DNA from 2 places in the Mesorhizobium sp. M2A.F.Ca.ET.046.03.2.1 genome. Region 1 is predicted to be linked to the other one. Evidence: predicted binding sites of a transcription regulator. Region 1 holds the regulator's gene; the other holds the start of a gene.
The links. The regulator LexA, encoded in region 1, represses DNA repair genes until DNA is damaged. The targets are predictions, from matches to a motif close to TGTTCNNNNTGTGTTCNG.
Positions count from the first base shown of each region.

Region 1 (4,133 bases):
ACCATGGCCGCCGCTTTGCCGATCGCGGCCGCGACTTCATTGACGATGCCGCCGATCCTGGTTCGCGGGCACAGCGTATAGGAAGGCATGACGACGGCAAAGCCGCGGCCGACAGCGCCGGCGGCCAGATGCGACCAGGATGTCTTGTCCGATTCCATCCAGTAGCCGCCATGGATGAACACGACGAGCCCCTTCGGCGCGGCAGGCGGGAGGAAGAGATCGAACCGGCTGCGCGGCGCCTCGCCATAGACGATGTCGAGCCGCGCCCTGCCCTGCGCCAACAGCTTTTCGCGAAATGCCTGAGCTGGGCCGTCCCAGGCCGCCGGCCAGCGGTCGCCGCCAGCGATGTTCGCGCCGTTGGCGTAGGCGTCATCCCAGTCGACAATGCGGAGTCCCAGCACCGGCCCCTCCTGCGATCTGATCGATTTCGAGTTGTCTTTGTTCGGCATGCCATTCGAAGTCAGGTGACGGCCTCCTTGATCGCATAGCGCGCCTCCTGCCAGGCGCTCGTGCGCAGGATGTCTTCCAGCACCTCGACGGCGGCCCAGACATCCCGGTAGCCGACATAGAGTGGCGTGAAGCCGAAGCGAACGGTCGACGGCGCGCGGAAATCGCCGATCACGCCGCGCTCGATCAAGGCGCGCATCACCTGGTAGCCATGTGGATGGGCGAACGACACCTGGCTGCCGCGCTCGGCGCCGTTGCGCGGGCTTTCTAGCTCGAGACCGAACGCGCCGCATCGAGCTTCGACAAGGCGGATGAACAGATCCGTCAGCGCGACGCTCTTCTCGCGCACGGCAGTCATGTCGACTTCGTCCCAGAGATCCAGCGAACCTTTCAGCGCCCGCATCGACAGCATCGGCTGCGTTCCGCACAGGAATCGCCGGATGCCCGTGCCGGCGGCATAACCCTGCTCGAACGCGAACGGTCGGGCATGGCCCCACCAGCCGCTGAGCGGCTGGCTGATGTCGTGATGATGGCGGGTGGCGGCATAGATGAAGGCAGGCGCGCCCGGTCCGCCATTGAGATATTTGTAGGTGCAGCCGATCGCGAAATCGGCATTCGAGCCGTCGAGATCCACCGGCAGGGCGCCGGCCGTGTGGCAGAGGTCCCAGACGATCAGCGCGCCGGCGTCATGGGCCTTGCGGGTCAGGGCCGCCATATCGCGCAACCGGCCGGACTTGTAATTGACGTGGTTGACCAGGATGACCGCGACACGGTCGTCGATCAGTTCCTCGATCGTCGGCGCATCGACGCCCTCGAGCCGCAGCACCGCGCCGGGCCGCGTCGAGGACACCCCCTCCGCCATGTAGAGGTCGGTCGGAAAGCTGTCGCCTTCGGCAACGATCACCGAGCGGTCGGGTCGCATCGCGAGCGCCGCATGCAGGACCTTGTAGATGTTGATCGAGGTGGTGTCGCATACCACCGTCTGGCCAGGCGCGGCGCCGATCAGACGCCCGAGCCGGTCGCCCAGCTGGACAGGCATGTCGAACCAGCCGGCGGTGTTCCAGGCACGGATGATATCCTGCGCCCATTCCTGCTTCGCGGCCGTCTCGATCTCGTTGAAGACATTGATCGAAGCGGCGCCCAGTGAATTGCCATCAAGGTATATCACCCCTTCCGGCAGAACAAAGCGATCGCGCAAGGGGCGCAGCGGGTCCGCAGCGTCCATCGCCTCGACCTCGGCAAGATCGGGAATTCCCCTCATGTGCTACCGCCTCCATTTCGACCCAGGCCGCTACATCCCTCCGGCGACCAAGGCGGTTGTCCCATCACCGTCCGCAACCCGGCAAGAACCTTCTGTCCTATATTAGCTGGTCCATAGACGGCAAAGGCTGAGGATCGGAATCGTCGCCAAGGTTGGCATTTTGAGTTCGTTTCGTTCACGTTACGGTACATGGTTGGGTCAGCTGACTGGATCCCTTCAGCACCTCCGCGACGATGTCGCCTCTCAATTTCAGCATAAGGAGAATTGCAAAATCGAGCGGAATAAATGACACAGCCCAACCGGTGGCGGCCAGGCACCGTCGGATGCAACATTCTTTCGCCCGCCTTAAGAAATTCATTAAACTTTAAACGGTTGCGGAACACAACTGGAACAGATAGTGTTTGTTCTGGGTTTGTTTTTCTGATTCTGGTTTCGGAACCCGTGGGGGCCGCCAATGCTGACGCGCAAACAACATGAACTCCTGATGTTCATCCATGAACGCCTGAAGGAGAGCGGGATCCCTCCATCCTTCGACGAGATGAAGGAAGCGCTCGACCTCGCCTCAAAGTCCGGCATCCATCGGCTGATCACGGCGCTGGAAGAACGCGGCTTCATTCGCCGGCTACCGAACCGGGCGCGCGCGCTGGAGGTCTTGCGCCTGCCCGACTCGATCGCTCCCGGCCTGAATGCCGCGAAGAAATTTTCGCCAAGCGTCATCCAGGGCGGCCAGGGCAATCTAAGCCGACAGGTCAAGCCGGCAGCGCCCTCGCGTACGCCGACACCCAGCAATGATGACGACGCCGCTTCGGCCGTGTCCATTCCGGTGATGGGCCGCATCGCCGCCGGTGTGCCAATCGACGCCATCCAGCACCAGACGCATTCGATCTCGGTCCCGCCGGACATGATCATGGGCGGCGAGCACTATGCGCTGGAGGTCAAGGGCGACTCGATGATCGAGGCCGGCATCTTCGACGGCGACACCGTCATCATCCGTAACGCCAGCACGGCGAGCCCGGGCGAGATCGTGGTGGCGCTCGTCGACGATGAGGAAGCGACACTCAAGCGCTTCCGCCGCAAGGGCGCCTCGATCGCGTTGGAGGCCGCCAACCCGGCCTACGAAACCCGCATCTTCGGGCCGGATCGGGTCAAGGTGCAGGGCAAGCTCGTCGGGCTGATCAGGCGCTACTGATCCGGCTGCGAGGACTTGGCCCTCTCTGGCTTTTCGTAAGGCGCCAGTCCCCTCGCCTCGCGAGTGTACTTCCGCTGCTCGTGCCAGGGCCGGTAAGGCTGCTCGACGGCATATTGGATGGCTGCTCGCGCGGTTGCCGATTGCGGATCGAAGAAGACGGCGGCACTGCCGTCACGCGCCAGTTGGCGCTTGGTGACGACAAGCACGCGCTCATCCCAGCAGGGATTGTAGGCCGTCGCATCGTTGATGACGATGAGATCGGCAAAGCCGCAGGCGGGCCGTGCGCTGTCGCGGTTTTCGGCGAGCGCGACGATCGCGCCGGACGGATGCCGGCCAATGCAGAGGTCGCCGGTGCAATAGAAGGGCGAGCCGGGCGGCAGGTCGACCGGGTCGGCGATATCGAGCGCATCCTTGGCAAATGTCTCGGGCGGCACGATGGCCTCGGCCTTCAGCGCCCGCTTCCAGTTGTCGGTGGTGAACTCGTTGGAGCGTTCGCGGTTGACGGCAAGCTCGCCGCCACCGATCGGCATCGCCACGAGATGCGCGTCCTCCGAGATCAGCACATCCGGCGTGCGCACATGCGGGATCGCCAACAGCGCGGCGAGCGCGAAGGGCACAGCGGCGAGCCTCAGCCAGGTGGTGGCCATGGTCGCGATGACGAGCGCGATTGTCGCCAGCAGCACCGACTGGATCGAGATCAATCCCACTGCATCGACTGGCGAGCGGTCGGAAATCCATGCCGAAATGGCGATCATCGCTGTCAGGCCCTTGCCCATCACATAGAGGAAGGGACCGTCGAAGCCGAACGGCATGGCGAGCGCGCTCAACACGGCGAACGGCATGACAATCAGCGAGACGATCGGCATGACCGCCAGATTGGCGAGCAGGCTGAGCGGCGACACGCGCTGAAAATGCCAGATCGCAAACAGCAATGTCGCGCTGCCGGCGATGAGCGAGGTCACAGCGGCGCCGCCCACGCCAACCGCTAGTTTTCGCGACAGGAACTTCAGGAACGAACGCTTCACCGGCGGCGCGGTCGTTTTGCCGGCGCGATAATCGGCAAAGCCGGCATAGGCGCCGACCAGGGCCGCGGTGGCGGCGAAGGACATCTGGAAGCTCGGGCCGACCACTTCATGTGGCGAGACAAGGATGACGGCAATCGCCGAGATTGCCAGGTTGCGCATCGTCAAAGCCGCGCGGTCGAAGAGCACCGCTACAAGCATAACCGCAAGCATG
Region 1 covers NZ_CP034449.1:6,443,617-6,447,749, reverse strand. Annotated here, with positions in the region: gene EJ072_RS30750 (alpha/beta hydrolase) at 1-401, opposite strand, end outside; gene kynU (kynureninase) at 461-1,708, opposite strand; gene lexA (transcriptional repressor LexA) at 2,163-2,897, shown strand; gene EJ072_RS30735 (ComEC/Rec2 family competence protein) at 2,891-4,133, opposite strand, start outside.

Region 2 (4,133 bases), 2.5 Mb from region 1:
ACCGCCGGCGTCGACCCGGCGATCATGGGCACCGGTCCGATTCCCGCCTCGAAGCGGGCGCTGGAGAAGGCCGGCTGGTCGGTCAAGGACCTCGATCTCGTCGAGGCCAACGAGGCCTTCGCCGCGCAGGCCTGCGCCGTCAACCAGGGCATGGGCTGGGACCCCTCGATCGTCAACGTCAATGGCGGCGCCATCGCCATTGGCCATCCGATCGGCGCGTCCGGCGCCCGCATCTTCAACACGCTGGTCTACGAGATGCGCCGCCGCGGCGCTAAGAAAGGCCTTGCCACGCTGTGCATCGGCGGCGGCATGGGCGTCGCCATGTGCGTGGAAGCGATCTGAACAGCCAATTGCGAATAGAGAGTAGCGAATAGGGAAGAAAAAGCGTCGCGGCGGGACATCAGACCCCTACTCGCTATTCGCTACTCCCTATTCGCTCAGTCGATTTCTAAAGGGAGGACCACATGAGCAAGGTAGCAATTGTCACCGGCGGAACGCGCGGCATTGGTGCTGCGATATCGGCCGCCTTGAAGAACGCCGGCTATTCGGTCGCCGCCAACTATGCCGGCAATGACGAAGCGGCTCAGAAATTCAAGGCCGAGACCGGCATCCCGGTCTACAAATGGTCCGTCGCGGACTACGATGCCTGCGCCGCCGGCATCAAGCAGATCGAAGCCGATCTCGGTCCGGTCTCGGTGCTGGTCAACAACGCCGGCATCACCCGCGACGCCATGTTCCACAAGATGACGCCGGCACAGTGGAAGGAAGTGATCGACACCAACCTTTCCGGCGTCTTCAACATGACGCACCCGCTGTGGAGCGGCATGCGCGACCGCAAGTTCGGCCGCGTCATCACCATTTCCTCGATCAACGGCCAGAAGGGCCAGGCCGGCCAGGCCAATTATTCGGCGTCGAAGGCCGGCGACATCGGCTTCTCCAAGGCGCTTGCCCAGGAAGGCGCCCGCGCCGGCATAACCGTCAACGTGATCTGCCCCGGCTATATCGCGACCGAGATGGTCAAGGCGATCGACGAGAAGGTGCTCAACGAGCGCATCATCCCGCAGATCCCGGTCGGCCGCCTCGGCGAGCCGGAAGAGATCGCGCGCTGCGTCGTCTTCCTGGCTTCCGACGAGGCCGGCTTCATCACCGGCTCGACCATCACCGCCAATGGCGGCCAGTACTTTGCCTGACGGCATTTGTCGCCACGGCGGCTCCTGTTAGCGAGTAGCGAATAGGGAGTAGCGAATAGGGAAGAACGGCGGCGTCAGCGCGGCGGTTATCAGATCCCTATCCCCTATTCCCTATTCGCTACTCTCTATTCGCTCCAACTTGCCTCAATTCGGGACGCAAAAGTTAACGGCCCGGCCGCTCTCTGTGCACAACCCTTCTGACAAACTGTGAATCCTCGGTGGGCAAGCTGTGGATAACACCATATCTAGGGGTGAACAAACCGGGAAACTTCTTGCATCTCTGATTCGTCGCCGATTCGTTCTGGCTTTGGCCGAAAAGTTAACCGCAGAAGCCGAAAACGTTACCCAAATCGTTAAAAGCGATTAAGAAAATTCAACAAATTCATAACCTTGACGACACCTCTCCAATCGACCGCGACCGTTCACCGGCAAAGGTTAACGGCGACGCGATCCCGGCGGAGGCAAAGCATGAATCGGGCCAGTTTCCCGATTCAGCATGTGGTGAGACTCACCGAAAAAAAATCCACATATAGCCGTGAACAAAACCTGAATCAGAACGAGTCAGCGATTCGTCGCTGATTCGTTCCAGACTCGTTCCAGCCGTTAACGGCAGGCGGTTTTGACCGGGTCCGTCGATTCCCGCCTGCCCAAAAGAACATTCCGCTTTCGCTCGGCGTCCTAAATCCCTATGTGTCGGCTGTCACACGCGGCGGCGTCGCCGCGCTTCCGACCAAAAGCATGATCCCGAAAAGTGGGAACCGGTTTTCGAAGAAAGATCATGCTCAAAGAATCGAAGCGGCAAAAACACTTATTTCCGAGCCGATGAACATCCAGCCGAAACACTCCCAGCCGCTGATCCTTTCGGGCCGCGACGTGACGGCCGTGCTCGGCCCCACCAACACCGGCAAGACCCATCTCGCCATCGAGCGCATGGTGGCGCATGAGACCGGCATCATCGGCCTGCCGCTCCGGCTGCTTGCTCGCGAGGTCTATGCCCGCGTCTGCGAGAAGGTCGGCGCCCACAAGGTGGCGCTGATCACCGGCGAGGAGAAGATCGTCCCTGCCGGCGCGAAATATTCGGTCTGCACCGTCGAGGCGATGCCGCGCGAGACCGACGCCGCCTTCGTCGCCATCGACGAAGTGCAGCTCGCCGGCGATCTCGAACGCGGCCATATCTTCACCGACCGCATCCTGCATCTGCGCGGCCGGCAGGAGACACTGCTGCTTGGCGCCGCCACCATGCATGGCATCCTGCAGCGCCTGCTGAAGGGCGTGTCGGTGGTGACGCGGCCGCGCCTGTCGCACCTTGCCTATGCCGGCTCGAAGAAGCTGACCCGGCTGCCGCGGCGCACGGCGATCGTCGCCTTCTCGGCCGACGAGGTCTATGCCATCGCCGAGCTGATCCGCCGTCAGCAGGGCGGCGCCGCCGTCGTGCTCGGCGCGCTGTCGCCCCGCACCCGAAACGCCCAGGTGGAGATCTTCCAGTCCGGCGACGTCGACTATCTCGTCGCGACCGACGCCATCGGCATGGGCCTGAACCTCGACCTCGAGCACGTCGCCTTCGCCCAGAACCGCAAGTTCGACGGCTACCAATACCGCAACCTGAGCGCGGCCGAGCTCGGCCAGATCGCAGGACGCGCCGGCCGGCATCTGCGCGACGGCACGTTCGGCGTCACCGGGCAGGTCGACCCGTTCGACGAGGATCTGGTCGCCAAGATCGAGGCCCATGATTTCGACCCGGTGAAGGTGCTGCAATGGCGCACCGCCGATTTCGATTTTTCCAGCCTCGACGCGCTCAAGCGCTCGACCGAGACCAATGCGCCGGTCGAGGGGCTGACCCGCGCGCTGCCGGCTGTCGACGCGCAGGCGCTGGAGCATCTGTCGAAGGACGGCGACATCCGCGCCTTGGCCACCGGCAAGGAGCGTGTCGCTCTGCTCTGGGAAGCCTGCGCGCTCCCCGACTACCGCAAGATCGCGCCGGCCCAGCACGCCGATCTCATCGCCTCCATCTATATGGACCTTGCGCGCCATGGCCATGTCGATGAGAATTACATGGCCGAGCAGGTGCGGCGCGCCGACACAACCGAAGGCGACATCGACACGCTCTCGCACCGGATCGCGCAGATCCGCACCTGGACTTTCGTCTCCAACCGCCCTGGATGGCTGGCCGATCAGCTACACTGGCAGGAAAAGACGCGCGAAATCGAAGACAGATTGTCGGATGCGTTGCATGAGCGGTTGACGAAACGCTTCGTAGACCGCAGGACTTCCGTCCTCATGCGGCGCCTTAGAGAAAATACCATGCCTGAAGCCGAAATCAGCCCAACCGGAACCGTCCTCGTCGAAGGCCATCATGTCGGCGAGTTGCAGGGGTTCCGCTTCACCGCCGACCAAAGCGCCGGCGGCGAGGACGCCAAGGCGGTGCGCACCGCCGCCCAGAAGGCGCTAGCGGCCGAGTTCGACGCGCGCGCCGAACGCTTTGCCGCCTGCGCCAATGGCGACCTGGCCTTGGGCTCCGACGGCGTCCTGCGCTGGATCGGCGCGCCGATCGGCACGCTGGTCGGCGGCGACGAGGCGCTGAAGCCGCGCCTTGTCCTGCTTGCCGACGAGCAGTTGACCGGCCCTGCGCGCGACAAGGTTGCGTCCCGCGCCGAGCGTTTCGTCAATTTCCAGATCGAGTCGCTGCTGAAGCCGCTGGTCGATTTGAAGAATGCCGACCAGCTCACCGGCATCGCGCGCGGCATCGCCTTCCAGCTCGTCGAGCATTTCGGCCTGATCAATCGCCGCGACATCGCCGAAGAGATGAAGTCGCTCGATCAGGAAGGCCGCGCGGCGCTCCGCCGGCTCGGCGTGCGCTTCGGCGCTTATCATGTCTTCGTGCCGGCGCTGATCAAGCCGGCTCCGGCCGGTCTGGTGACCTTGCTCTGGGCGCTGAAGAACGAC
Region 2 covers NZ_CP034449.1:3,943,484-3,947,616, reverse strand. Annotated here, with positions in the region: gene EJ072_RS18800 (acetyl-CoA C-acetyltransferase) at 1-342, shown strand, start outside; gene phbB (acetoacetyl-CoA reductase) at 465-1,190, shown strand; gene EJ072_RS18790 (helicase-related protein) at 2,013-4,133, shown strand, end outside.
Region 2: a site for LexA is predicted at 1,772-1,789, ahead of EJ072_RS18790 (helicase-related protein). Genes of this name have one in related genera too.